DNA from 3 places in the Niabella beijingensis genome. Region 2 is predicted to be linked to each of the others. Evidence: riboswitches for the same ligand, from Rfam matches in the RefSeq annotation. Region 2 holds a riboswitch; each other region holds the start of a gene.
The links. Region 2 has a riboswitch for S-adenosylmethionine ahead of K7B07_RS03470 (trans-sulfuration enzyme family protein). Riboswitches for the same ligand answer to the same signal wherever they lie in the genome.
Positions count from the first base shown of each region.

Region 1: linked by a shared signal. The riboswitch ahead of K7B07_RS09790 (SusC/RagA family TonB-linked outer membrane protein) and the one ahead of K7B07_RS03470 (trans-sulfuration enzyme family protein) in region 2 are both predicted to bind S-adenosylmethionine.
Region 3: linked by a shared signal. The riboswitch ahead of K7B07_RS02775 (O-acetylhomoserine aminocarboxypropyltransferase/cysteine synthase family protein) and the one ahead of K7B07_RS03470 (trans-sulfuration enzyme family protein) in region 2 are both predicted to bind S-adenosylmethionine.

Region 1 covers NZ_JAIQDI010000001.1:2,349,463-2,359,607, forward strand. The annotation lists gene K7B07_RS09790 (SusC/RagA family TonB-linked outer membrane protein) at 1-2,668, opposite strand, end outside; SAM riboswitch class I at 2,969-3,065, opposite strand; gene K7B07_RS09795 (DUF3472 domain-containing protein) at 3,317-4,594, opposite strand; gene K7B07_RS09800 (bifunctional GNAT family N-acetyltransferase/carbon-nitrogen hydrolase family protein) at 4,835-6,355, shown strand; gene K7B07_RS09805 (peptidylprolyl isomerase) at 6,490-8,628, shown strand; gene K7B07_RS09810 (DUF2480 family protein) at 8,736-9,242, shown strand; gene K7B07_RS09815 (DinB family protein) at 9,327-9,926, shown strand; gene corA (magnesium/cobalt transporter CorA) at 9,931-10,145, opposite strand, start outside.
Region 2 covers NZ_JAIQDI010000001.1:788,475-798,619, forward strand. The annotation lists gene K7B07_RS03460 (SusC/RagA family TonB-linked outer membrane protein) at 1-2,811, opposite strand, end outside; gene K7B07_RS03465 (DEAD/DEAH box helicase family protein) at 3,275-5,989, shown strand; SAM riboswitch class I at 6,086-6,189, shown strand; gene K7B07_RS03470 (trans-sulfuration enzyme family protein) at 6,335-7,504, shown strand; gene K7B07_RS03475 (aldo/keto reductase) at 7,659-8,612, opposite strand; gene K7B07_RS03480 (DinB family protein) at 8,914-9,444, shown strand; gene K7B07_RS03485 (hypothetical protein) at 9,445-10,145, shown strand, end outside.
Region 3 covers NZ_JAIQDI010000001.1:656,174-666,318, reverse strand. The annotation lists gene tsaD (tRNA (adenosine(37)-N6)-threonylcarbamoyltransferase complex transferase subunit TsaD) at 1-778, shown strand, start outside; gene K7B07_RS02785 (homoserine dehydrogenase) at 838-2,094, opposite strand; gene K7B07_RS02780 (homoserine O-acetyltransferase family protein) at 2,108-3,163, opposite strand; gene K7B07_RS02775 (O-acetylhomoserine aminocarboxypropyltransferase/cysteine synthase family protein) at 3,267-4,580, opposite strand; SAM riboswitch class I at 4,885-4,986, opposite strand; gene pckA (phosphoenolpyruvate carboxykinase (ATP)) at 5,273-6,877, shown strand; gene K7B07_RS02765 (arylsulfatase) at 6,962-8,443, opposite strand; gene K7B07_RS02760 (sulfatase family protein) at 8,733-10,145, shown strand, end outside.

The DNA of each region.
Region 1 (10,145 bases), 1.6 Mb from region 2:
AATTGGTACCGGCAAACAGCGAGCCGCCGATACTGGCATCCACCAGGAAGGAAAGACTAAAGTTTTTATAAGAAACGCTGTTACTGATGCCTCCTACCCAGTCCGGCGTAAATTTACCCAGCACTTTTTTATTCGGGTCGGCCAGGGGAATACCACTGTTGTTCACCACAATATTACCACTGGCGTCCCGCAGGTAGGCATTTCCAAAGAGGGTACCGTAGGGCTGTCCCACAGAAGCAAGCACCTGCACGCTGCGATAGGAACCCAGTACATAGTTCTGCAAGCGTTTTTCATAATCCAGTATCAGTACCCGGCTGCGGTTAGCAGCATAATTGAGATCGATGTTCCATTGGAAATTATCATTTTTTACAGGAATTACGCCCAGCTGCACTTCAATCCCCTTATTGTTGATCTTGCCGGCATTCATCAGTTTCTGGTTATAGCCGGTGGCAGCGGTCACATCGACTTTTAATATCTGATCAATGCTATTGGTATTGTACACGTTCAGATCCAGCCGCACCCGGTTATTAAAGAATGCTGCTTCCAGTCCTGCCTCAGCAGAATTGGTCGTTTCCGATTTAAGTTCGGGGTTCAGATCTACCGTTGAAGTGATCAGCTGCGGGTTGCCCAGGAATGGTGCGTTAAAATTAAAGATATTGATCAGCTGGTAGGGATCTGCGGAGCTGCCCACTTTTGACCATCCGCCCCTCAGTTTCAGAAAATTCAGCGTATTGCTTCTTATGTTCAACGCATCCGACAGAATCAGGCTGGCATTTACCGAAGGATAAAAATAGGACAGGTTCTGTTCCGGCAGCGAGGAAGACCAGTCGTTGCGGGCTGTTAAGTTAATAAAGGCAATATTTTTATAGCCCACCTGCGCCGAAGCAAAGGCACTATAGATCTTTGACCTGGAATAAAAATTATTGGATACCAGCGGATCCCTTGAATTGGCCAGGGTATATACATCCGGCACTGCCAGGCGCGGAGCCTGCTGTATATTCTCCTCATAAATTTTTGTGCGCACATTCCATCCCCCAAGGGCATCCAGGCTAAAATCGCTGCTGATATTTTTATTATACCGGAGTGTTGCTTCCGTATTATTCTCATTTACACCATAGGCATCTTCCTCATAAGAACCAAAAGGCGTACCGTTGGTACCATAAGCTACGCGGAGCTTGCGGCGGTCATTATAATAATCCGTTCCCGACCTGAAGTTGGCGCTTAATCCATCGAGAATGGTGTAGTTGACATTGATATTACCAATGAGCCGGTTGCGCCGCTGGCTTACCGTATTTTCATACGCGATCCAGTACGGGTTGCTGTAATAGCTGTTGTTCCAGTTGATGCCGTTGCCATTAGCGTCTTTATAGTTTTTTAACTGGTCGATATCCACCTGCCGGCCAAACCAGGTAAACTGAAGCATAGTGCTGGTTGCCCGTTTGCCACCGGCTCCCGGAAGATTGGGCGCATTATTCAGAATATAATTCGCGTTTACTCCTATTTTTAATTTTGAGGTTACATTATAGTTGGCATTAAAAGACAGGTTATCTTTTTTAGCCTCGCTGTTTGGCACTACCCCCAGCTGCTTCTCATTATTATAAGAGATCCGGTAATCGTAATTGTCGCCGGCATTGGCCAGCGCGATCCCGTTGCTGTAGGTGACACCGGTACGGAAATAATCCCGCACATTATCGGGATGCGGCACAAAGGGTACGGGCAGGCCGTTTGAATAAAACTGCGGGATCAGCCGGCCATCTAGTTTTGGGCCCCAACTCTCATCCACTCCGTCGTTATCACCACCCCCTTTACCATCTACATAGCTGAACTTGCCTTCCGAACCTTGTCCGAAAACATTCTGGTATTCCGGAAGGATCAGCAAACTGGCGACATTCACATTTGAGTTCAGGGTGATCCCCAATCCTTTTTTACTTCTCCCGGTTTTGGTCTTAATCAGCACCACTCCCTGTGCGGCCCTTGAGCCATAAAGTGCGGCAGCGTTGGGTCCTTTCAGCACGCTGATGGTTTCAATATCTTCCGGGTTCAGATCCGAGATCGCATTACGGAAATCCCGGGAGCCTCCGGCGCCCAGCTGTGAGTTATCTACCGGTATACCGTCCACCACAAAAAGCGGCTGGTTATTTCCGGCGATAGAGGTTTCGCCTCTTATTACAATACGCGAAGAGCCCATATCTCCCTGTGTATTGGTGATACGGACCCCGGCGATCTTTCCTGCAAGGGCATTCACAATATTGGTTTCCTTTGCTTCGGAGATATCTTTTGCCTTTAATTCCTGTGTCGCATATCCCAGGGATTTTTTGGCCTTGGTGACACCCAGGGCCGTTACCACCACTTCGTCCAGCGCATTACTGGAACTTTCCAGCTGCACTACCAGCGCTCCCTGAACAGTGTCCGTATTGACCTGGCGGTTGGCATACCCCACATAAGAAAAAAGCAGGACCGCATGCGGACCGGCGGCTATTGAAAAGCGGCCCTGGTCGCTGGTTAAGGTACGCCGGTTGGTTCCTGAAACTTCTACGGTCACCCCTGTCAGCGGCGCGCCGGACTGAAGCTCCTGTACAGTGCCTGTGACCGTTACAGACTGAGCAGCTCCCAGCAGGGGAAAAAGAAAGAACGCTGCGTAGATGAGTCTTCTTAGAAAATGGTTCATTGTTATATTCTATTTTAAAATATTCGGATGGCTGGGGCATACGAAACCCGTTCGGCCCTGGCCGTCAACTGAAACTGAAATAAAAAAAGAGATTAAATCAACAGCAACAACACCCTATACCCATAGTAAGGAGTTGCAGCATTTGTGTGTTACGACAGCTCGCCTGCCGGCAATTGGGAGACCAGTAGTCCTGACCCGGGGATTGCATTTTTGTGTTCATGTTCAAAAATTGCCGTTTTAAAAAATCTGTTATGGAAAGAGAATCGTGAATAGAAGACAATGCAGGGAACATTGACCACTCACTTATCTTTCCTTTCTGGATGGATGTAGCACCGCTCCTTGATGGTGGTTGCTAAGACTTCCCAGGGCCATTTCCCTCAGTCTTTCTTGATAAGTTGTCCGTTAAGACAAAGCAAAGGTAATTGCTAAACTATTATTAACAAAATAAATTTCTACAAAATAAGTAGACTATTAATGAAGGCTTCATTTTCATAGTCGCAGGTAATTACTGAACGGGGGACTTCGCCGGAAATAGCCGCATTGCCTGAAGCGGGCGGACTTGTTCAGGTTGGCAGGCCGGGCGCCTGATCTCATCATAAAAAAGCCATCTCTTAAACGGAGATGGCTTTATAAAATATAAATTCTGTTTCATGGCAGTGCGCTGAAGTCCACCTCCGGTGCTTTTCCTGAAGGCTGACGCTCCACCATGGTATCATATGGAACATAGTCATTAAAAAAGCCGCAGTTCCTCAGATAGAATTGTTGTCCTTTTACACCACCTGCATAATCTTTACGGTAACCCACACGCGCCGTATTGTCGGCAGTAAAGCGGGCCTTGGTAAGCTCCTGCCAGTTGCCTTTGGTATCCCGCACCCACTGGTTGCCAAAAAATACATTCCGTTCTATATCGCCCTGGTTGGGACTGAAGTTTTCAAGAAACGAATGCGGCCGCTTCAGATATGTGGCCAGTTTGGGACGCCGGAAGCTGGCCACCAGTAACCAGGTCTTTTTTGCACCGTCATAAAAATAAGCGGTATAAATGGTATGACTATCCCCATCCGGTACTACATGCAGCAAAAACTTATAGGTGACCGCCGCCTTCCAGTTATACTTCAGGATGCTTTGCCCCCCGGCGCCTTCATTACCAAACTCACCGGTATAAACCCCTTCTCCTTTTTTCAGCATTTTGATCTTATGATCCTCCGGGATCTGTTTGGGGTCATCTGTCTGGTAGGGACTCCAAACAGAAAACAGGATGCGGCGCTCCGTTGCGGAGTTCACCTGCATTCCAAAGTAGCCCTCACCAAAGCCATTGGCCATAAAATAAGAACCGATCACATCATTGCCTTCCGGTACGGTTACTTCATTGTAAAACCACTCAGCATCCACCTCTTTTGGCAACTGGTAGCCCATATGTACAGAAGGACCTCTTCTTCCCCAATGAAAAAAATTGCCTTCATTGTTCCTGGTATAACCGGCTTTATCGGTAAGCGCAGTGCCCTCCAGCTTCAGGGCCGTTACATCCGGGAAACAGCAGCCTTCTTTTTTTATCCCTTTCACCACGATCGGCACATAGCCGCTGTCCTTCAGGGTCCATTCCCCGATGTAAAAAGAAGTTCCCCCGTCTTTCAGTGTTGCCTTACGGGTCTGTTCGAACAGGGACACAGCGATTTCCGGGTTGCCGGTAACGGCGCCGGTTTCCAGCCACACCTTAAGGGTGCCGGGCTGTGTTACCCGTATATAGGCAGTAAACCCATCGTTGATCTTTGTCCAGTGGCTCACGCCGCTATTACGTATCCGTACCCCGTCTTCGGATCTTTGCTGCGCCCAGGCATTTCCTCCCATGGGCAGCGTGACCGGCTGGGCATTGACAACAGAAGAAAAAAGCAGTAATCCTGCAAACAATCCTTTCACGGAACGGTTCATAAAGCGTAATTTTTTGTGTGTATGCGAATATATTGTGAAACCCCGTGATTCCGCTGCTCAACCGATTGCATTCATCCAGGCAGGAAGCGATGCAATGACACTTCGTTACAGGCTGCAGCTGATGCGCTGATTTTTTATACTCCCGCCGGTCATTGCCCTTTACCACAAATCGTTATCCGTACGCCTGCGGCCACTTATACATAACGCGCAAGGCAGATTATTTGCACTAAATTTGTTATCATGACAGACCTGAATATTGAAATAAAAGCACTCGAGAAAGATCAGTACGATGCCCTCAAGGAAACCATGATCGCCTGCTATCCGAGCATGCCGGAAAGCTACTGGCAGCGGGAGCAAATCAACCGCCTGATCAACCTTTTTCCCGAAGGCCAGGTAGTGATCTATATAAATGGTGTAATGGCGGCCTGTGCGCTTTCCATTATTGTGGATGAAAAGAAGGTGAACAACCGGCATAATTATAAAAGCATCACCGGCAACTACTCCTTTAACTCGCATGACCCGGAGGGTGAGATATTATATGGTATCGATGTGTTCATCAAACCCCAGTTCCGCGGTATGCGTCTCGGGCGTCGGCTCTACGACTACCGGAAGGAACTGGCGGAACACCTGAACCTGAAAGGCATTGTATTTGGCGGCCGCATCCCCGGCTATCACAAATACGCGCAGGAGCTGACCCCCAGTCAATACATCCAGAAGGTGAAGCAGAAAGAGCTCCACGATCCGGTACTGGACTTCCAGCTTTCCAACGATTTTCACCCGGTGCGTATTATAAAAAATTACCTGCACGGAGATGTGCAGTCGAATGAATACGGCGTTCTTCTGAAATGGGATAATATTTATTATGAAGACCTGAGCGAACAGGCCTTTCCTCTCAAACGCGTGGTACGGCTGGGATTGATACAATGGCAGATGCGGCTTTACGGCAATCTGGAAGAAATGATGACACAGGTGGAATACTTTGTGGACACGGTTTCCGGCTACCGTTGTGATTTTGCCGTATTTCCGGAATTCTTCAATGCCCCGCTGATGGCAGAATATAACCATCTTTCCGCTGCAGATGCAGTAAAGGAAGTATCAAAATATACCGCTGTAATAAGAGACCGCTTTGCCGCCCTGGCCGTAAGCTATAATATAAATATAATCACCGGCAGTATGCCGGAGGTGGCGGACGGCCGCCTTTACAACGTGGGCTATCTCTGCCACAGGGATGGCTCTGTTGATAAATATGAAAAGATCCATGTAACGCCCGATGAAGAACGGGTATGGGGCATGGTGGGAGGCAGCCAGGTAAAAGCCTTTGATACAGACTGTGGCAAAGTAGGCATCCTGGTATGTTACGACTCCGAATTTCCCGAGCTCAGCCGCCTGCTGGCAGATGAAGGAATGGACATCCTGTTTGTGCCATTCCTTACCGATACCCAGAATGCCTATTTCCGGGTGCGCCACTGTGCCCAGGCCCGCGCCATTGAAAACGAATGCTATGTAGCCATTGCCGGCAATGTGGGCAACCTGCCCCAGGTACAGAATATGGACATCCAGTATGCACAATCGATGATCCTGACCCCCTGTGATTTTTCCTTCCCCTCCAATGGCATTGAAGCAGAAGCTACCCCCAATACAGAAATGGTGGTGATCGGTGATGTGGACATCGACCTGTTGCGGCACCTTCATAAATTCGGAAGCGTTAAAAACCTGGCAGACCGGAGAACCGATGTATATGAAGTGATCCGGAAGGGCTAGGAGACACCTGGTCAGGTCATTTCCGGTACCCCGGAGGGCCTGTTTTTAAGCGATTTTCAGCCTTTTTTCCACAGTTTGTTGATATCTTTAAAAACGCTATTTTTGCCAACCTTTTAATTAACTATCTATATAACATGTCAGTAATACAGAAGATCCAGGACAAATATGGCAAAGTGATGGCCGTAATCATTGGGATAGCTTTGGTCATATTTGTTGTGATGCTTGCTTTTGAGAACGGCGGCAGCCTTTTTACGGGAGATGTCCGTACCGTAGGAAAAGTTAACGGAGAAAAAGTTGAGATCCAGCAATTTAGCGCTTTAGTAGAACAGCAAACCCAAATGATGCAGTCCCGCGGTATGGCCGGCGGTGAAGGCGCGGCACAGCAGGCAAACGATATGGCCTGGGGCCAGGAGGTTTACCGGATCCTGCTTTCACAGGAATCCAAAAAGCTGGGACTGGAAGTTGGAAGGAAAGAACTGGATAACCTGATCTATGGCGATGAGCCCTCACAGGTAATGCAGCAATATTTTTCAAATCCTCAAACCGGTCAGTACGACCCCCGACAGGTATCGGAGATCATCAAGAATATCAAATCAAAGGGCACTGCTGAACAAAAGCAGCAGCTCAACATGATCCTGGACCAGACCGTACTCCAGCAAAGCGCTGAAAAATACAATGCCCTGCTGTCCACCAGCATTAACTTTCCCAAATGGATGATCGAAAAGCAAAATGCAGAAAACGCATTGTTGTCGAAAGTATCCTTTGTAAGAGAACCTTATACCAGCATTTCTGATTCGGCGGTAAAGGTAACCGATGGTGAAATCCAGGAATTCATCAACAAACATAAAAACGACTTCAAACAGGAAGAAAGCCGCAGTGTTTCCTATGTAGCCTTTAATGCACAGCCCAGCGCCTCCGACAGCACCGCTGCCCGTCAGCGCCTGCTGGATCTGAAACCGGCGTTTGACAGCGCCCATAATGTAAAGGACTTCCTGGTGAGTGAAGGCGTGAACAATTATTACGATGGATTCGTCAGCAGCAGCCGTATACAGGTTCCCATGAAGGACTCCATTTTAAAAGCAGGTGCCGGTAATATTTATGGTCCTTATGTGGATGGCAATACGTATGCCCTTGCAAAAATCATTGCTACCGCCGGCATCCCTGATACCGTGAAGATCCGTCATATACTGGTAGGAACCGTACAACAGGATCCGCAAACCGGCCAGCAGATCCCGATCAGGGACAGTGCTGATGCCCGGAAGCTGGCGGACAGTCTGTTTACGGCTTTACAAAACGGCTCCAGCTTTGATACGCTGGTGGCAAAATTCTCCACGGATGCCGGCAGTACGCAGAATGGTGGTGTTTATGATAATGTTCCTTCCGGTCAGATGATGCCTGCCTTTAACGACTATATCTTTACCCATCCCGTAGGCAGCCGGGGTATTGTAAAAACGGATTATGGGTATCATATCATTGAGGTATTGGGTACCAAAGGAAGTTCAACCGGTTATAAAATCGCTTACGTATCAAAACCCATTGAGGCCAGTCAGCAGACTGATAATGCCGCAAGTGATGCCGCAACACATTTTGCGGCCCAGGCCACCAATCAGAAATCTTTCAATGCTGCAGCTGATAAACTGCAGGCAGAAAAAGGCATCATGAAATCCATCGCTTCCGATATTCCTCCCACAGGTGCTATGATACAGGGGATCGGTGCCTCCCGAAACTTTGTAAAGAATGTATACAAAGCCAGCCTCGGGGCGGTTGTACAGCCGGAGCGCGTGGGCGATTATTATGTAGTAGGCCTGGTAACTGAAATCAATAAAGAAGGGACCATGAGCCCGGCGAAAGCACGGATGATGGTAGAGCCGATCCTGATCAACCAGAAGAAAGCAAAAATCATAACGGCTAAAATCGGAAAGATTACCACCCTGGAAGCCGCCGCAACCGCACTTAAAAAACAGGTGGAAACCTCCGACAGCCTGCGCTTTAACGGACAAACACCATCTGCAGTTGGTTTTGAGCCCAAAGTGCTTGGCGCCGCATTTAATAAAGCAAACCTTCAAAAAGTAGTGCCGGAGGCCATTGCAGGAACACAGGGTGTATATGTGGTACGGGTAGACAATCTGATGAGCACGCCTGCAGCAGTAGAAAATATAGAGGAGACCCGGAAAATGCGCTACATGCAGGCCAAGCAGCAGGCACAGTCCCTGTCGATGCAGGCCCTCCGGGAAGCCGCCACCATCAAGGATTTAAGAAGCAAATTCTATTAATAGTGCTGATATCTTTTTAAAAGCCCGCAAAAGCGGGCTTTTTTATTATATAATTACTTCCCGGTTACCGGAGTAAACCGAAGCCGGCTTAATTTTGTTCTACTATTATGGAACCGGTTATCAGAAATAAAGTAGCAGAAAGCGGGATTATTACGCTAAACCTGGAGTCGTATTATCCTGCGGCGCCCGTGGTCTTGTTCGACATCAAGGACTTTCTTTTTATGGGTATGATCTTAAAGGAAAAAGATTTCCGTGCAGCATTGAAGGAACAGGACTGGTCGGCCTTTAAGAATCAGCTGGTGGGCATCGTCTGCTCCGCTGATGCCATTATTCCCCTTTGGGCATATATGCTGATTGTGAGTTACCTGCAGCCGGTAGCAGCATTTGTAGCCCTTGGCGATGCTGCCTCGGTTAAAAACAAATGGCTGCTGAAAAGCATTGATGCCATTGATGCTGCGGAGTTTACAGATGCCCGTGTGGTGATCAAAGGTTGCGGAGATATTCCCGTATCGGAAGATGCATATGCACAGATCTCTTTGAAACTGTTGCCCGTGGTCAAAAGCCTTATGTACGGGGAACCCTGCAGTACCGTACCGGTATTCAAACGGAAATAAACCGGTCTTCCGGCAGGTAATAACAAGTCCCTCATTTTTTGTTTGCAAGCCAGGCATTCTGCTTAATTTTAGGAAAAGATTTTTATGAAACACAATGCAGCAGGCAGCAATCCGGCCTTAGCGGGAATGCTTGCCAGGGTTTCCCGGCTGGGGATCGTTCTGGTGATCGCCCTGGTGATATTTTATCCGGCAACAGTAACGGCGCAGAACATTACGAACGAAGACATCAAAGCCCAATTTATCCAAGACTGGGAACGGGCAAAAACCTATACCCTGGAATACCTGAACACCATGCCGGCGGACAAATATTCGTTAAAACCGGTTGACAGTATCCGGAGCTTTGCCCGGCAGATGCTGCACCTGGCCTCAGACAATGTATTACTCACCGCCAAGGCGCTTGAGCAGCCGCTGCTCTTTGGAAAAAGGGACCTGGAGCAAAGCAGCACCGCACAAACAAAGGATTCCGTTGTATACTATGTCACCGCATCTTATGATTTTGTGATCGATGGATTAAAAAAACTGGATGCCGGAAAGCTGGGCGAGCAGGTCTCCTTATTTAATATGAACGTAAGCCGCGCCGGCTGGATTGCCAAAACATTTGAGCACCAGACCCACCACCGGGGTCAAACCACCATTTATATACGCCTGGCGGGAATAAAGCCTCCTGAAGAGCGGTTATTTTAAGGGGTTAAAACCACCCCTTCCTTTTAAAGATCAGCAGCATCCATATGGGGATCAGGATCATGGCTGCCACAGCGATCCAGAAACCAAAATGCTGATTAGTGAGGGGCAGTACATTAAAATTCATCCCGAAGATGCCGCCTATTACCGTAGCAGGCGCCAGGAGGCAGGTCACAATCGCCATCACTTTCATTACTTCGTTCATCTTCAGGTTTACATTGC
Region 2 (10,145 bases):
GAACCCAAAACCATAATTGACCCTCGGTTTTCCGTTCTTGCTCAGCAACTGTACATCGTTGCCATCGATCCGCCCGTCTGCACCGGGTGTATAACCATCGCCTCTTACATCCTCATAGATGATCGCGCCCAAATAGGGTTTCCGGCCGTAGTAATTATAGCCTTTTGCCGTCAGTTCATCCAGCTGTTCCTGTGTGCGGATAATGCCCAGCGCTTTAAAGCCATAGATGCGGTCTTCCGGCTGACCGATGCGGGTGCGGAAATGCTCCACACCGTCCGGTCCGTAGGCCACCGGTTCATCCAGCACCTCCCAGCGGTCGCGCGCATAACCCATATTTGCGTATACGGAATAAGAAAGCTCTTTTCCCGCACGGTCACTCCATTGCACATCGAACTCTGCACCTTTGAACGAACGCACTGCATAGTTCTCCGGTGCAGGTGTAGTACCATAAACATCCGGTATGGCCACCACGCGTGACGCCAGGATGTCCTTCATCCGGTTGGTAAAGAAATCCAGTCGCCCCGAAAGCCGGCTGTTCAGCGTGGCAAAGTCCAGGCCGATGTTCTTGTTCTCCACGGTAGCCCAGGTCAGACCAGGCACCGGAACGGGACTGGGTTGAATGGTCTTATATAACCGGTCGCCAAAAACATAGGGTGTGCTGTTCTGGTAGGTTTCCTTATACAGGAATCCCGGAATGGTTTGCGGATCTGCGATATTGGAATAATTCAGGTCATTCCCTGTTGTACCATAAGAGGCCCTGATCTTCAGGTCATTCAAAAAGGCCACGTGGTCTTTGAAGAAAGATTCCTGTGAAAGCCGCCAAGCCAGCGATACAGAGGGATAGGCTCCCCATTTGCGGCCTTTGGCAAAGGCACTGTTGCCATCATAGCGCAGCGATGCCTCTACAATGTAACGATTAGCATAATTGTAATTCAGTCGTCCGATCCAGGATTGTGCGGCCCCCAGGCCTTCCAGCCCGTCCGCATAGCGGTCTGCAGGATCTTCGGAATAAGAGAAGAACTGATCGATATTGGCAATGGGATTATAGGCCGTGGAGATCGAGCGGTAATAATGTTCCTGACGCTGTTCAAATACCGCAAGGGCATCAACGGTATGTTTACCAAAACTGCGGTTATAGGTCAGGAAGGCATTAAACTGGTATTTCCAGCCATTGTCCTGCCGGTACCGTAAAAAGGGCGCCTGCTGGCTGAAATTAAAGATATTGATCTTATCCGGATCCGGCGGGCCGGGTACAAACCGGTTATTGGGATCACCCTGTATAAACACATAATTTTTCTGGAAGGTCATGTACCATTTCCGTAAAAAATCATTGGCCTCGTAATTGCCCACGATCTTGGCAGCCAGGCCCTGGGTGATCTTATGCAGATTGATATCAAGCGTTGCGATCGTGTTCAGTTGCCGTTTCCTTGTTTTGATATACCGGTCGCCCATCACCTGGTCGATCACGCTCCAGGCCTGCCAGCTTCCCATGGGCGTCTGTACCGGGTAGTCGGTAATATGATCTGCCGGGCTTCCGTCGGCATTGATATAAAAGGGGTACAGTTTGGGCCAGTTAAAAGTTACCCGGTAGAAGTCGGATACATCATAGTCATCATCCGGGGAGAACGGCCAGTAGAATTTATCGGAGTTCTGCTGTGCCGCTGCAATGTTCATATTCAGCTTGATGTCGTCGGTGATCTTTGCAGTAATGTTCGAACGGAGATTGAATTTTTTATACCCCAGGTTTTCATAGGACCCGTTTTCACCGGTATAGCTGATCATGTTATAGTAATTCAGCTTCTCGCTTCCTCCAGAGATATCCAGGAGGTATTTTTGCACAGTGGGGTTGCGCCATACCCAGTCGTTCACATTATAATTCTTATCCCTGAAATAATTGAACTCTGTTTCCCCGTTGGGCAGCGGATCGTTTTTCTTGTTGTATTCATTATTGAACTCCACCACCCGGTTCTGGTAGATCAGTTCATCGGTGGCTGTTGTAAGATCGCTCAGCAATGTTCTTGTAGGGGTCGACCTTGAAAAAGAGGTCTGAAAATGCAGGGTAGGCTTCTGGGGCGTTCCCTTTTTTGTAGTAACCACCACTACGCCGTTGCCCGCCCTGGAACCATAAATGGAAGCCGTAGCCGCATCTTTTAATACGTTCAGCTGATCGATCTCGTTCGGGTCCAGCGCGTCAAATTCCGCCTTGCCTTTGATCACCCCGTCGATCACATACAGCGGCTCTCCGTTGGCACCACGGATACGGATGCTGGAACTGGCACCCGAAAGACCGGAGGTATTGGTGACCGTTACCCCCGGGGCACGGCCTGCGAGGGTATTGGACATATTAGCCGCAGGTATGTCCGTTAATTTTTTGGTACTGATACTGGTAACAGCACCCGTAAGGTTGGAACGTTTTTGTGCGCCATATCCCACGACCACCACTTCATCCAACGCTGCAGTGGCGGCCAGCAGCCGGATCTGCAGGGTGGTTTCATTGCCCACGGTCACTTCCTGCGGCTGGTATCCGATGACCGATATTTCCAGCACGTCACCCGCTGTTACGTTCATTTTAAAGGTACCATCCATCGCTGTGGCGGTGGCAGCTGATTTTCCTTTTATTTTAACCGTGGCACCGGCTAGGGGATTACCGGAGGAATCGGTCACTTTCCCTTCCACAGGCGGCGCCTGGACCAGTGACAGATAATGGTTGCCGGCAGCGGGTAGTGCCGCTTGTACTGTACTTACTTTCAATAACAGGCAGCACAGCAGAACCGGGAAGCCAAAAAGATACTTCTGGAGTCTTGTTTGCATAAGCTCTCGTAATTTTAAAGTTTAAAGAATGTGATTCAGATGAGCAAGTAAAAAAGGCAATTCAGGGCAATAGACAGGCAATGCGCTCTGCTGTATATACAGCGACGCTTTACATTCTCAGATAATTACTTTTATTCTCGGGTAGTTCCTTTTTTACTTCGGAATGATTGGAATTAAGTCTGATTTTTCAGGGTCATAGTGGGGTTCGGGGGTTTGTTAAAGAATAGCGAATAGCAGGACAAATGTTATCGAAAAAAATACACAAACAAAATTTTTTTCAGTATTTTTTAAAATAAAATTGACAAAAGATTATTATTTATATAATAAACAAGAATCTTTATTAAAAAATTTCATAAACAAGCTTCTGGCACTTTTCGCCCGGGAACAATAAACCGGAAATTAAATTTTATGGCTGCCGCAACAATTGATTAGTTTTAGTCCTGTACCAACAACAAGAAACGTATTGAAGCAATTTCCGCCGGGCATCAGGTTTAAATACCCCTGGAGAAAATACCAGCAACGGGTATTGAATGAACTTGAAGTTTATAAAAAAGACAACCACCTCCACATTGTAGCACCTCCGGGGTCCGGAAAAACAGTGCTGGGATTGCAGCTTTGCCTGGAGCTTCAGCAACCGGTGCTGATACTGGCCCCCACCCTTGCCATCAGGGACCAGTGGGCGGACCGGTTTTGTGAACTTTTTCTGCAACAGGCAACACTCCCGGACTGGATCTCATTTGATATCCGCAAGCCATCGCTGATGACGATCGTTACCTACCAGGGACTGCACGCGGCGTGCAGCAATTTTAAAGGTCCGTCAACCGAAGATCCCGATTCAGGGGCTGACACGGTTGAAACATCCGGCAGCGTCAACAACCCCAGTCTTGAATCCCTGCTTAAAAAGCTCCGCTCAGCTGGCATTAAAACCATAATCGCCGACGAAGCCCATCATCTGAAAAATGAATGGTGGCATACGCTTTTTGCAGTAAAGGACCGCCTGCAGCCGGTTGTCATCGGCCTGACGGCAACCCCGCCCTATGATGTCTCCTGGGCCGAATGGCAGCGGTATACATTAATGAACGGACCGGTGGACGCTGAGATCACCATTCCGGAACTGATACAGGAAGGTGATCTCTGCCCGCACCAGGATCATATCTTCTATACAGTTCCGACCACGGAAGAAAGCCGGGAACTGCACCAGTTCAAAGCCGAAGCAGAAAAGATAATGCAGTCGTTAAAAACAGACAGCGGATTGATCGCGGCAATAGAACAACATCCTGTCTGGACAGCACCCCTGTCCTGTCTGGAATGGATCTATGAAAACATGGAACAGTATATGGCCTTCCTGGTCTTTATGCAACACAATCAAAAAGAGATCCCGCAGGCACACAAGGAAATTACAGACAATCCCGGCTATCCGGTACCGGTACTGGATGAACGGTGGCTGGGCATACTCGTAAAGTGTTTCCTCTATGATCCGCATCCCGCTTCTAATGCTTTTAACCAGCAACGACGTCAACTGGAGGCGCACCTGAAAAAGGCAGGGATCCTCGAAAGGAAAGAGATCAGCTTTACAGAAAACAGCCGTATCAATGCCCTCCTTGCTTCCTGTATCAATAAACTAAAAGCTATTGAACAGATCGTTTCATTCGAATACAAACAGGCAGGACCGGGAACGCGCTGCGTCATCTTATCGGATTATATCCGAAAGGAATTTTTAGCCGCAGAAAAAGAAAATAATACCCCCATCAATAAGCTGGGAGTTGTACCCGTTTTTGAAACACTCAGGAGATCAAACAACAATAATAAAAAACTGGGGGTGTTGACCGGTTCCCTTGTGATTATCCCGCAAACAGCACTTCCCCTGCTGAATGCGATCGCTTCACCGGGTTCCTTTTCAACCACACCACTGAGTTATGACACCCGCTACCTGTTACTTACCATAACGGCAGGCAGCAGGCAAAGCGCTGTCTCACTCGTTACCCATCTTTTTCAACGCGGGGCCATCGAGGTACTGACAGGTACAAAATCGTTGCTGGGTGAAGGTTGGGACGCACCGGAGATCAACACACTGGTACTGGCAAGTACGGTCGGTTCCTTTGTACTTTCCAACCAGATGCGGGGACGTGCCATCCGCGCCGTTCGCACCGATCCCGGAAAAACCGCTAACATCTGGCATCTTGCCTGCGTGTACCCCGCGCTGCAAAACGGGGGAAGCGATTACCAGGCCGTAGCCCGCCGCCTAAAAGGATTTGCAGGCATTAGTTCCGGCGAACCACCCATTATCGAGAATGGTATCGCAAGGCTGGACCCACCTGCAGACCTGACAGATGCATCACTGCTTGATGTACACACTCAAAAAAGCTTTGCCCGTGCACAGGAAAGAAGGATACTGAAAGAACGATGGACAGCAGCAATTGCAAAAGGCAGTCAGCTCACAGACGCATTAAAAATTCCGTTCAAAGAAAAAAGACCCTACGAGCAAACGCAAAAACTTTACCTGTTCCGCACCATCAGAAATTTATTTTTTCTGATCGCGCTGGCTTTTGTGCATTTTTTACAGGATGCACTGATCGCCTATCTAAAGCTGTTCAAAGCCGTCCATTCAGGTGCAGGGCTCACGCTTTTTATTTCTATCTTTTCGCTGGGGGGGATCGTCATTTTCGGTGGCGCCACATTTAAAGCGTTTAAGATCTATATAAAATACCGGGACATTGCCCTGGATCTCAAACATATCGGAGATGCACTGCTCAATACCCTGATTTACACAGGAGCCATTAAGTCGCCGGAAGAAAAACTCAGGGTAGTTGCCACAAAAGAAAAAGCCGGCGCCGTTTTCTGTCACCTGGAGGGCGCTACCTCGCTGGAGCGTTCCGTCTTCATGGATGCGCTTTTTGAATTGGTGGACCCGGTTACAAATCCGCGTTACATCATCATCCGTAAAAGCAGGTTGTTCTTCTTTGTAACCCAGGAGGATTATCATGCCGTTCCCCGCCTGCTTGGCAGGCACCAGCACGCTGCCGGCTATTTCAGAAAACAATGGCAAACACAGGTAGGCCGCTGTGAACTTGTTTACACAAGAACACAGGAAGGCCGTAAACTCCTTTTGTATGCCCGGTTAAAGTCGCTGGCCGCCGTGCTGGAAAACAAACCGGAACATACCAGCAAATGGATCTGATTTTTACAGCTCATTTTTTTACTGCTAAAAAAATCTTCTGTAAAATTTGGCGGTCTCGGTAAATAGTCTATACTTTTGCCATAGTTCTTGAAAATATTCTTATCCAGAAAGACCGAGGGACTTGACCCGATGACGTCTTGGCAACCTCCGCATTGCGCGGGAAGGTGCCACCTTCAACCACACTTGTGGAAAGATAAGTTAGAAAAAGCTTTTTCATTATTTACAAAATAACTGAATGCGCTTCTGACTTGTCGGGAGCGCATTTTTTTTGCTCCCGGCATCATTGTCGTTCGTTTTTCCGGATGGATTTTCAGGTGTATTCTTCACAGTTAAAAAAAACAAAAAATGAAAGAGCAAACAAAGATCCTGCACAGCATTCCGGTAGATGAACTGACCGGAGCCATCTCCACTCCCATTTACCAGACCTCCACTTTTGTACAGGAAGCGCCCGGTGTACACCGCGGATACGATTATTCCCGCACCAATAATCCGACACGTGCCGCATTGGAAAAACTGATCGCCACCCTGGAAGGCGGCAGCAACGGGTTCGCCTTTGCAAGCGGCCTGGCGGCAATTGACGCTGTTGTAAAACTATTGAATGCGGGGGATGAGATACTCGCAGTGGATGATATATACGGCGGTGCCTTCCGGCTGTTCACCCATATCTATCAAAAATTCGGCATCCGGGTGAATTATACCGACACCACCGATACCGAGCAGGTAGCAAAAGCCATTACACCCAAAACAAAACTGATCTGGATCGAAACGCCCACCAACCCTACATTAAAGATCTCCGACATCCCCGCCATTGCCACACTTGCGGCAGCCCGTAATATCCTGCTTTGTGTAGACAACACCTTTGCCTCTCCTGCTGCGCAAAAGCCACTGGAACTGGGCGCCGACATCGTGGTGCACAGCGCTACCAAATACCTCGCCGGCCACAGCGATGTTATTGCAGGTCTTGTGGTTACAAAAACCGCTGAACTGGGCCACCAGGTCAAATTCATACAGAACGCTTCCGGTGCCATACTGGGCCCTTTCGACAGCTGGCTTACTATCCGCGGCATCGAAACACTCTCTCTCCGCATTATACAACATTCGAAAAGCGCACAGGCCGTTGCCGAATTTCTGAAAACACAGGAGCTTGTCAGAAACGTTTATTATCCCGGGCTCACGACCCATCACAATTACACTGTTGCAAAACGGCAGCAGAAATACTTTGGAGGCATCGTCAGTTTTGACCTCCAGGTGGATGAACAGGAACCGGCAACACAGCTTACAAAGGCCACGCAGTATTTTCAGCTGGCAGAAAGCCTGGGGGGTGTTAAAAGCCTGATCTGTTTACCCAGTGAAATGACCCATAAATCGATCCCCGCCGGGATCCGCCGCCAGGCGGGCGTTACAGACAGTCTCATACGGCTCTCTGTAGGACTGGAAGACCCCGAAGACCTGATCCAGGATCTGAAAAGAGCGTTGCGCATTGCAGCGGGAAAACTGGTAACCCGTACATGGTAACAATAACTAAACTGTATCAAAAGGCGGAATTATGAGAATAATGTCAGGCTCCACTTATAGATTCCGAACAAAATCCGATAGCTATCGGATCAGGACGACATCTTGGTAGCGACAAGCTATAAGAAACACCTTTTGATACAGTCTTCTTAATTCTTTAATAGACACTCGCTGTATCAAGTGTTGCAACAGCATCAGCGGAAAGCTGCAAACGCACCGCATCTGTCATACTTTGCATCTGGCCCACACTGGTGGCACTTACAATAGGTGCCGCTACTGACGTGCGTGCCAGCAGCCAGGCCAGCGCCACCGCCGCAGGAGTGGTATGATATTCACCGGCCACACCATCAAGGGCAGCCAAGATCTTTTTTCCGCGCGCATCCAGCATCTTCTTCACTCCCGCTCCCCTGGCGCCTTTTGAGAAATCATTTTCATTGCGGTATTTCCCGGTTAAAAACCCGCTGGCCAGTGAGTAGTATGTGATCACACCCAGTCCGTGCGCCACAGCGATCGGCTCATACCGGGTTTCGTATGATTCGCGGTGGTACAGGTTGTATTCCGGCTGCAGTGTCTGATACACCGGCAAACCGTGCTCCGCTGAAGCACTGAAAGAAGCTTCCAGTCGTAAAGGCGATAAATTGGAAGCACCGATCCACCGCACTTTTCCCGCCTTGATAAGCTGTTCATAGGCTTCAAGTGTTTCATCCACCGGAACCGTCTCGTTGTCAAAATGTGTCTGGTACAGATCGATGGTTTCGATCTGCAGTCGTTTTAATGAAAGCTCCACCTGCCTGAGGATATATGCTTTTGAAGTATCCGGCTGCGGCTGGTCTGTCGTGCTGCCACCTACTTTTGTAGCAATAAGCACTTCATTCCGCTTCCCCGTTTTCTTCAGCCAGTTACCGATGATCGTTTCCGACTCGCCGCCTTCATTTCCCGGCGCCCAGTACGAATACTGGTTGGCCGTATCGATCATATTGAATCCTTCGCCAACAAAATGATCCAGCAATTGAAACGATGTGGTCTCATCCGCTGTCCAGCCAAACACGTTTCCTCCGAAAACAACAGGCGCGATCTGCAGATCGGTATGCCCCAGTGTTACTTTATTCATATTCTGTTATTTTATGCTTACTAAACAGTTCCCGGTAAATGATTGTTCAGCAGCCGGCGGCGCGGGTACTTCGGACCGGCATATTCCCGCACGGGTCAGCGGCCGTAAACCTGTAGTACCACTGCATTTGAGGCATTTCGCTGGCTGCAAACAAAAGCTGCTATTTAACAAATTTTAAAGCCCTCGAAAAGAACGGCACCCACACCTTTTGTCTCCTTTCACTGTATTGCAGTTAAACATGAGGCAGATAAACCGGCTATGTGTTATATTTGTAACCATACTCAGTTTAAACCAGTATAACATGAACAAATCTGCCATAAACCCCATGCCGGATTATTTTGACCGATATATCAACCAGGTTGCGGATGACCTGGAATTAATTCCGGCCATACAGAAAAGCATCCTGGATGTGTACCAGCTGGATAAGGACAAAGTAGATGCATTGGGCGACCAGGTGTATGCGCCGGGAAAATGGACGATCAAACAGATATTGCTGCATATAGCAGATACAGAACGGATCTTCATCTACCGCGCCCTGCGTTTTGCAAGAAAGGACGGTACAAAGCTGCAATCATTTGATGAGAATTTATTTGCAGATGAATCCAATGCCAGTGAACGCACGCTGGAATCCCTACTGGAAGAGCTGGTGGCCGTCCGCCAGGGTACACTGGCTTTTTATAAGAACCTGGATGAAGCGCAGCTGCTTTCAGTAGGTCAGAACTATAATACACAAATGTCTGTGCTCGCTATCGGGTTTACCATCGTGGGCCATCAGACACATCATTTTAAAATAATTGAGGACCGGTACTTTCCCTTGCTGAACGCGCAATAAATGAACTTCTATTTCCGGCTGCAGCTCCGGTTGCTCAACCGTCATATAAAGGATTTTGGTATGGCGCCCCTGTGGGGATGGCTGCTGGGGCTTGCAGGATTTACGGCCTGCTCCTGGCTGCTTTTTTCAAGAACCAGGTTTGCCATTTACCTGTATCTCTTTTTTGCAGCTTCATTATTGATTCAGCTCAGCAATACGACACGCACTAATTTTTTAAGTCTTACTTTTCCCCGCAGAACCGTTCGGCGGATCCGGATGGCAGAGAATGGCCTCCTGATGCTGCCCTTTCTGCTTTTTCTCTTATTGAAGCACTATGCCCTGGTGGCACTGGGAATGATACCGGTGACGCTGCTGATGGCCTTTACGGATCATTCCCTGCGCATGAACACGACCATTCCCACTCCTTTTGGAAAACAGCCCTTTGAATTCCTTACGGGCTTCCGGCAATCACTGCTTTTTATTCTTGGTGCATATATCCTTATGGGCATCGGTATCTTTGTCGGCAATGTCAACCTCGGCCTGTTTGCAGCGGGTGCCAACCTTTTGATCATCCTGTCTTTTTACTCCAGGCCCGAGCCCCTGTTTTATGTATGGAATATGGCTTGCACACCGGCCGGCTTTTTAAGGAATAAAATAAAGACCGCGCTCCTGCACACCACCATTCTTATTATCCTCCCGCTGACGGCCTTCCTGCTCGCCTT
Region 3 (10,145 bases), 130 kb from region 2:
GGTAGGCGGGCAGTTTGCCAAATCATTATCACTGGCGCTGGACAAACCCCTGATCGCTGTGAATCACATGCAGGCGCATGTACTGGCCAACCTGATACCGGATGCCAAACCGTCTTTTCCTTTTCTTTGCCTGACGGTAAGCGGCGGGCATACACAGATCGTAAGATGTGATGCACCGACCTCGCTGACCGTTATCGGTGAAACGATCGACGATGCCGCGGGGGAAGCTTTTGATAAAGCGGCCAAGATGCTGGGACTGCCTTATCCCGGAGGTCCGCTGATCGATAAACATGCAAAGGAGGGCGACGCCGGCCGTTTCCGCTTTCCGGAGCCGCGGATACCGGGCTATGATTTCAGCTTCAGCGGTCTGAAGACGGCCATCCTTTATTTTCTAAGGAATGCCGGCACCGCGCAGATCTACAAAGAAGAATTTACAGCAAGCGCAGCGGAGCAGCAGCGGTTTATTCAGGAAAACCTGAACGATATCTGTGCTTCCATACAGGGCCGGATTATTTCCATTCTTTTGAACAAATTAAGCAAAGCGGCGGCAGATCTGGGTATCCGCGATCTTTGTATTGCGGGTGGCGTGTCGGCCAACAGCGGTCTTCGTGCAGCGTTTAAGGCAATGGGGGCGGAAAAGGGATGGAACACCTTCATCCCCGATTTTCAATACTGTACCGATAATGCCGGCATGATCGCCATCACGGGGTATTACAAGTACCTGGAACAGGATTTTGCTGATCTGTCAGCACCTTCTATGGCTAGAGGATTCAACTAACAAGGGTTTAATGCTGGTACTACCAACATTAAACCCTCATAACTTAGGATCCGCCGGTATTACAGTAATCCTGCGAGTTCCAGGCTTTTCTTTTTTAACTTCCGTTCTTCAATATCTTCAATAATGCCATCGGTTTCCACGATCAGTGAAGTGCCGTTCTCCTTCCACCAGGAATGTTGTTTTAATTTCTGAAGTGCGATCACCCCGGAAAGATACTTACGGCTCTCCTGTGCATGCCATTCCTCGATCCATTCAAAATCATCTTTGGGAATAAAGGCCAGGTCGGTAAAGCTGACGAATACTTTAAGGTAGATGGCATCGTTCAGCTGATGCGGACGGTGATGGTACAGCTTTTTATATTCATAGCGGTACTCATAACGCAGGGCGGAGATATCACTGAGAACGGCCGATGCGGTAGGAAAACTGCCCGCGCCTTTCCCGTAAAAGAACTGCTGGTCCGCAAATCCGCTTTCGATCACCACTCCGTTGTATTCATTCTTTACAAAGGACAGGGGGCTGTCGGCTGCAACAAACTGCGGCAGCACATAAGCGCCCACACCGCCATTGATCAGTTTCTTGGCCTGTGCCACCAGCTTGATCTGCTGGCCGCGTGCCTTGGCCACCTGGGCGTCCGACTTCGCGATATTCTGGATACCGTTGAACAGGATCTGGTCCGGATGTGCCACAATCCCGTATGCATGCAGCAGCAGGATGGTCCATTTATTCAGGGCATCATAACCTTCCACGTCCAGGGTGGGATCGCTTTCTGCAAAACCAAGCTGCTGTGCCAGGAGCAATGCATCCCTGAATGCAAGGTTTTCTTCAAAGATTTTTGTGAGGATGAAGTTGGTGCTCCCGTTCACAATGGCCCGTATGCTGTGAAGCAGGTCATTGTCGTAATATTCTTCAAGGTTACGGATCACGGGAATGGAGGCACAGGCGGAAGATTCATATAACAGGGACCTGCCGGTTGCCTGCTGCAGTTCCAGCAACGCGGGCAGGTTCTCTGCGATCATCTTCTTGGATGAGCTCACCACATCCTTTCCGTTCTTTAATGCCGTGCTTACAATTTCAAAACCGGCTACCGCATCGTCGATCACTTCCACAATGAGATTGATCTCATTATCGTTTAGCAGTTCTTCCCGCTCGGTGGTAAACAGTTCTTCCGGGGCATTTCTTTTTTTCCCGGGGTGCTTGATGCACACCTTTTTAATGCTTGCTTTGAGGGACGGCGTTTGCTGCAATACCTTGTAAAGCCCTTCACCCACCACTCCAAATCCAAACAAGCCGATCACTAACTCTTTATGTTCGCCCATGCTGTGTTTTATTTTAATTGCCTGTCTTTTCCTGCCCGATGGCAGCCGGTGACAGGCGGGTTATAAATTTTTTTATTGCTTCTGATATCTGTTCAAATTCCAGGAGGAAACCATCGTGCCCGTAGTCGGAGCGGATGTATTTTTCAATCGCCCCGGGTATATGCTCGGCCAGGAATTCCTGCTCTTCAGGAGGAAACAAAAGATCACCTTCCAGGGCCAGCGCCAGTGTTTTGGCCCGGATCCTGCCCAGTGCTTTGATCACTCCGCCACGGCCGCGGCCAAGGTTATGACTGTCCATGCTTTTGCTGAGTGCATAATAGCTGAATGCATTAAAACGTGCGGATAACTTGCTGCCCTGGTAGCGCTGATAGCTTTCGCTGCGGAAAGCTTCGAGCTGCTCTTCCGATGTTTCCGACTGCGTTTTATTATAGGCCGTAGCATTGCGGTAGGAGAGCAAAGCGATGCCGCGCGCCACTTCCAGTCCTTTGCGGCCTGCGTCCGGGTTTTTCGTATGCCAGGTCTGGTCTGCTTCGATGGCAAACCGCTGGGAAGCGTTAAAGGCTTTTCCCCAGGGCGAATGCACGGCATTGGTGGCCAGCGGTATGATATAGTCAAAAAGATCCGGATCCTGTACCGCCCACTCCAGCAGCTGCTGGCCGCCGGTGCTGCCGCCGATACCGATCTTTATTTTTTTTATTCCCAGTTTCTGTTGCAGCAGCTGGTAGGCCCGGGCCATATCCCTGATAGTAAAGAAGGGAAAGTCGTGATAGTAGGGCTCCCCGCTGGCAGGATTCACATCCAGGGGACTGCTGCTGCCGTAACAGCTGCCGGGCATATTTACACAGATGATAAAATCTTTTTCCGGATCAAATACCTTACCGGCTCCGATCATTTCCGGCCACCATTCATGCGGGTTGCTGTTGGCAGTCAGTGCATGAAAGATCCAGATGACATTGGTCTGGTCCTTGCGGATGGCACCGTAAGTGGTATAAGCCAGTCGCAGGTTATGAAAGACGGCGCCGCTCTCCAATACAAAAGGTGCCGGGTATGTAAATGTTTTTTGTTGCATTCTCTGTTCGGTGGCCCTGCCGGTTTTATTGCGGAAGGCCGGAGCATTTTTCTTATAAACGTCCTGTAAGCGGACACTTACAGGACGTAATGGGTAATTAATTTTACTGGTTAAAAACTGCGGCAAAGGCCTGCTCAAAATCAGCTTTTATATCATCGATGTGCTCAATGCCTGAACTGATGCGGATGAGATTGTCCAGTACGCCTGCACTTGCCCGTTCTGCTTCGCTCAATTGCTCGTGCGTGGTGGATGCCGGATGTATGGCGAGTGTTTTTGCGTCACCCACATTTGCCAGGTGACTTACCAGCTTCAGGCTGTTGATGAATGTTTTCCCGTTCTCCAGTCCGCCTTTTATACCAAACTGCAGTACGCCGCCAAAGCCGTTGGTAAGGTATTTTTTTGCCAGTGTATGATAGGGGCTGCTTTCAAGGCCGGGGTACCATACAAAGTCCACCTTATCGTGCTGCTCCAGCCATTGTGCAAGGGCCAGTGCATTGTCCACCGTACGCTGTACACGCAGGGAAAGGGTTTCGATGCCCTGCAGTAGCAGGAAGGCATTGAAGGGGCTGAGTGCCGGACCGAAATCGCGGAGCCCTTCCACGCGGGCGCGGATGGCAAAGGCAATATTGGGCAGTCCGAGCGGATTCCCCTCTCCAAATACCTGCCAGAAGTTCAATCCGTGGTATCCCTCGGAAGGCTCGGAGAATTGCGGGAATTTTCCATTTCCCCAGTTGTAATTTCCTCCGTCTACGATAACGCCTCCGATGCTGTTGCCATGTCCGCCGATCCATTTGGTGGCGGCTTCCACCACGATGTTGGCGCCATGCCGGATCGGCTGGAACAGGTATCCGCCCGCACCGAAGGTGTTGTCTACAATCAGCGGCAGGTCAAATTCTTTGGCCAGGGCTGCAAATTTTTCAAAGTCGGGAACATTCAGCCGCGGATTGCCCAGTGTTTCTATGTAAATGGCTTTTGTCTTGTCATCGATCAGGGGGCGGAAACTGTCCGGGTTATCATCTGCTGCAAAACGTACATCGATGCCCAGTCGTTTAAAGGATACTTTGAACTGGTTAAAAGTGCCTCCGTATAAAAAGGGAGAGGTCACAAAGTTCTCACCTGCCTGCAGCAGGTTGGTGATTGCAAGAAACTGGGCTGCCTGACCGGAGGAAGTGGCAAGTGCGGCAACACCTCCTTCCAGTGCGGCAATGCGTTGTTCAAAAACATCGGTGGTCGGGTTCATGATCCGGGTATAGATATTCCCGAACTCCTTCAATCCAAAAAGATTGGCAGCATGGTCCGCGTTCTTAAAAACATAAGAAGTGGTTTGGTAAATAGGTACGGCGCGGCTTCCGGTAGTGGGATCTGCCTGCTGGCCGGCGTGCACCTGTAACGTGTCAAAATGTAATTGATCGCTCATAAGAATGATGAATTTAATGAAGTGAAAAAGATGTGCTGAATAAATAGAGGGTCATAAAGACCCGTTGGGGTAGATGAAGATAGTATATGCCTGCTAAGGCATACAGCAAATACAGCAACACATTACGGGGGTAATGCAAGAAAAAGTATATGTTGCTTTCTGTGTCATGCGGACTACGAATTTAGTAGCGTTTTGTTTCATATTCAAAAAAAAATTATGACAGCTGCCGGTGGCACATAAAAAAAGCCCATCCGATAAACCAGATGAGCTGTCCTATTAAAATTTCTTAATACACTACTGATCCGACTTATCTTTCCTTGCTGCTGCACGGTTGGAATTGGCACCTTGTCCCAGACAGGTTGCCAAGGCTTCACAGGGCCACACCCTCTGCCTTTCTTGATAAGGTCCCGGCCGGAGCCAGGGAATTAAAGAACTTTTCTGCAGTTGCAGAACGGCGCAAAGCTACGAAACTATTCCCAAAGAAAAAAGCCCGGACCTGCTGCCCGCAACAAGTGGCTGAGTAACAACTGTTTTTACGAACAATTGTTAGTACAGCAATTAATAATTGAAATTAATTCAATTATGTGATGTATACTTTTTAAAATATTTAAAAACAGGCATTAAAATATTATTTTTTTAGATTTTTTCTAAACTCTATTTTTGCTGCTTCAACAAAAGAAGAAAGAAACCATATGCTTACAAAGCCATTCGAGATGCCGGTGCAGCAATTAAAGGCTGCCGGATTGAATTTAACGAATCGGGTGCATTACCAGCTAACTCCTGAAGAATTAGTGGAAGATACCCTCAGGAACAACCAGGGGCGGTTAAGCGATACCGGCGCCCTGGTGATCAACACCGGGAAATTTACAGGAAGGTCGCCCAGGGACAAATTTATTGTAAAGGATGAGCTGACGGCCACCTCTGTTGACTGGGGTAATTTTAACAATCCCCTGGAGGAGCATTTTTTTGAACGGATCCTGGAAGATGTCCGCAGCCACCTGAACGGAAGACCGGAACTCTGGATAAGAGATGCGTATGCCTGTGCGGCGCCGGAATACCGGCTGAACATAAGGGTGATAAACGAGCTGCCTTCCATGAACCTGTTTTCGCATCATCTTTTCTTACGTCCGTCGGAAGAAATACTCGAACAGTTTGAACCCGACTGGCATATTCTTTCCGCACCCGGACTGGAACTGGATCCGGAGCGTTGCGGCACCCGCCAGGGCAATGCAACAGTTGTCAGCTTTAAACACAGGATGATCCTGATAGCCGGCAGCGCTTACACAGGAGAAATAAAGAAAAGTGTTTTTTCGATCCTGAATTACCTGCTGCCCCAGGCAAAGGAAGTGCTCAGCATGCATTGTTCGGCCAACCTGGGACCCACAGGAGATACCGCGCTGTTCTTTGGACTGAGCGGTACCGGCAAAACAACATTGAGCACGGACCCCTGCCGCAAACTGATCGGGGATGATGAACATGGATGGGACAATGAAAAGGTGTTCAATTTTGAAGGCGGCTGCTATGCGAAATGCATCAACCTTTCAGAAGAAAAAGAACCTGAAATCTTTCATGCCATCCGGCCGCATGCCCTGGTTGAAAATGTAACTTTCTATCCCGGCACCAACCGGATCAACTTTGATGACGCTTCCCTTACCGAGAATACAAGGGTTGCCTACCCCATCCATTTTGTTGAAAATATTGTTCCTGATGAAACAGGAGGGGTGCCCAAAAATATTTTCTTTCTGACCTGTGATGCCTATGGTGTATTGCCCCCGATCTCCCGCCTGACCCGGGAGCAGGCGCTTTATTATTTTATCAGCGGTTATACCGCCAAGGTTGCGGGTACCGAAGCCGGTGTTACCGAACCGAAGGCTACTTTCAGCGCCTGTTTTGGAGCGCCCTTCATTCCTTTGCATCCCGGACGGTATGCGGCGATGCTCGGTGACCGGATCGCAACGCACGGCGTGAAAGTGTGGATGGTGAACACCGGCTGGACGGGCGGCGCATACGGCACCGGCTCCCGTATAAAGCTTTCTTATTCCCGGGCAATGATACAGGCTGCCTTGAACGGCCATCTTGATGAAGTGGAATATCATAAGGATCCTGTTTTTGGTCTTATGGTGCCGGACCATTGCCCCGGCGTTGATTCAAAGCTGCTCACTCCGCGTAATACATGGGAAAATGGCGCGGCATACGACCAGCAGGCAGGTGAACTGGCCGGACAATTTATCAGGAACTTTGAAATCTATTCCGGCATGGTAGCTCCAGCTGTAAAGGCCGCAGGCCCCAGTGCCTAAACACACCTCTTAGTGTTTGTTTTATGAAGGCGGTCACCGGAAACGGTGACCTTTTTTATGAAAGATATTTCCTGAAGTGGCTGACTACGGTCGTTTCTGTTCTGTTTTCGGATCAATAAATTCCCATTCCCTCAAGTGCGGATGCTGGTGCTGCATGGTTGCGATTTCACGCATGCGCTGAATAATATCCGGGTGCTGGGATGCTACGTCGCGGGTTTCCTGCAGATCAGTTTGCAGGTCATATAACTGCCAGGGGCTGTTCCTGTTTTTGAGAATGCCTGTTCTTACGCCCTTCCAGTTTCCGATACGGACAGCGATCTGTCCTCCTTTTTCAGGATATTCAAAATAAAGAAAAGGATGCTGCTGCTGATTTTTTTGTCCCAGTAATTCGGGTAGCAGCGAGATGCCGTCTGTGGAAGCGGGAAGCGGTTGCCTGACGAGTTCGGCAAAAGTAGGCATCATATCATATTGTACCGAAAGCAGCGTACTGGTCTTTCCAGCAGGGATCCTGCCCGGCCAGCGGGCAATGAACGGCTCACGGAAGCCCCCTTCATAAACATCCATTTTTAACCCCCGTAATCCCTGTACACTGTTAAAGAAAGCCGCATCCACACCGCCGTTAAAGGTGGCACCGTTGTCGCTTGAAAAAAAGATCAGCGTGTTATCATCCAGCCCCAGTTTTTTTATCTCATGCAGGATCAGTCCTACCTGGTCGTCGAGGCAGGTGATCATACCGGCATAAGTAGAGAGCGGGTATTTTGATGCCGCATAGCCCTTCCCGCCATAGTAAGGTTTTTCGTCAAACTGCCCTTTATACATATTGATGTATTTCTCCGGTACCTGCAGTGATACATGGGGAATGGTGTACGGCAGGTAAAGAAAGAACGGCTGGTTTTTGTGTGTATTGATAAAGGCCAGTGCCTTTTCCGTCATTTTATCAACCGAATAAACATTCCCCTTGAAATAATCGAAGTCCCGGTCGGTAGCCTTTTCCGGATTTAATGCGCGGTGTACATAAATATCGGGGTTGTTCAGCCCGTCCCGGGTGCGGTTCTCCCAGAGATGCGAAGGATAATAATTGTGCGCCTGTTTCTGATCGAGATAGCCGTAGAAATAATCAAAGCCCTGGGATAACGGATGGCCGGTGGTATTGATATGTCCCAGTCCCCATTTACCGATCGCTGCGGTGGCATAACCCGCCTTTTTAAAAAGATGCCCCAGGGTGAAAGTGCCTTCCGGAAGCGGCATCTGACCGCCTTCCAGGCTGTCAGGGAAACCTCCCATTTCATAATTGCCTCTTATGTAAGAATGCCCGCCATTCTTCCCGGTAAGCAGCATACAACGCGCAGGAGCACATACGGGCGTACCGGAATAGTGCTGGGTGAACCGCATGCCCTCTGCTGCCATGCGGTCCAGGTTGGGCGTTTTGATCTTTTTCTGACCATAGCATCCCAGTTCACCGTATCCCAGGTCGTCTGCGTAAATATAAATAACATTGGGTCGTTGCTGGGCGAAAACGGATCCGTAAAGAAAGAGACAGCCGATAGCGAAGGCGATTGTTTTCATCAGAAGATCATTTTTATTTTTTGACAGCGGTTGATGGAACCGGGAAATTGCTTCCGGACAAGCAGGGATAAAGTTAAACTTTTTGATAACGGGAGCTACCGACTGTGCGGTGTACTGTGCAATCGGATGCACAGTTGCCGTGTTTTTCTCAACGTTGCTGCCGGGAATCCGTTATTTTAAGCTTATTTTGTAGCGGGTGCGAAACAGTATTATCCGCACCATTATTGCCGCCGGTTGTCGATATGCAGGTAGGTGATTAGAGACAGAACATAAACAAGCTGATTTTATTATGAAACGAAACTGGATCTTAACGGTTGTATTATCCTGCTTTTTCTTTAATGGGTTTGCGCAGTCCGCCGGCCGGCCCAATGTGCTGATCATTTATACGGATGACCTGGGGTATGGCGATCTGGGTTGCAATGGCGCAACAATCGTAGGCACCCCCAATATTGATCGCCTTGCACAGAACGGGATCAATTTTTCCAATGCACATGCAACCGCATCCACCTGTACGCCTTCCCGGTATTCGCTGCTTTCCGGGAGATACGCCTGGCGGAAGAAAGGAACCAATATCCTTCCCGGTGATGCCAACCTGGTGATCCCTACAAATGGCACCACATTACCCAAAGTATTTCAACAGGCAGGATATCGCACCGGAGTGGTAGGAAAATGGCATCTGGGGCTGGGGAATCAATCGCCCGTGGACTGGAACAGGGAAGTGTCGCCGGGACCCAGGGAAGTGGGATTTGATTATTCGTTTATTTTTCCTGCTACAGCCGACCGCGTGCCTACTATTTTTATGGAGAACCAGCGGGCACTTGGGCTCGAGCCGGAAGACCCGATCTCGGTAAATTATCAGCAGGCATTTCCGGGTGAGCTAACCGGGAAGGCGCATCCGGAATTATTAAAACAGCATAATGATCCCCGGCAGGGGCATGACGGGCATATTGTGAACGGCATCGGCCGTATCGGTTTTATGAAAGGAGGGAAGCGCAGCGAATGGACGGACGAGGAGCTGGGCTATGTATTCAATAATAAGGTATTGGAATTTATTGACAGCAGCAGGAAAGACGCAAAGCCTTTTTTCCTTTACTATGCCATTCATAATATTCATGTGCCACGTATGCCGGGTACCGAATTCAAGGGGAAAAGCAAACTGGGCTATAGGGGGGATGTGATCCTTGAAATGGATCACAGCGTAGGTGTTATCATGAACGGTCTCCGGGAAAGAGGACTGCTTGAAAATACGCTGGTCGTTTTCAGCAGTGATAACGGACCGGTATTGAATGACGGGTATATGGATCGGTCTGCGGAAACCGCTGCAGCCCTGGGCCACCAGCCAGGAGGTATTTACCGTGGCGGAAAATACAGCGCTTTTGAGGCAGGCACAAGAGTACCGTTTATTGTTCATTGGCCCGGACATATCAGGGGCGGCGCGCGATCGGATGCACTGGTCAGCCAGGTCGACCTGATGGCTTCTTTTGCTTCCCTGCTGCAGGTAAAACTGCCGGACGGGGAGTTTACAGACAGCCGTGATTATCTTTCAACCTTCCTGGGTAAAGCAAAACGCGACCGTGATTTCATCGTTGAGCAACCTGCCAACAGCGCCTTGTGTATTGTAAAGGATGGATGGAAGTATATGACGCCGTCAAAAGGACCGGCGCTGATGACTGCTGTAAATATTGAAACCGGATATAGTGCA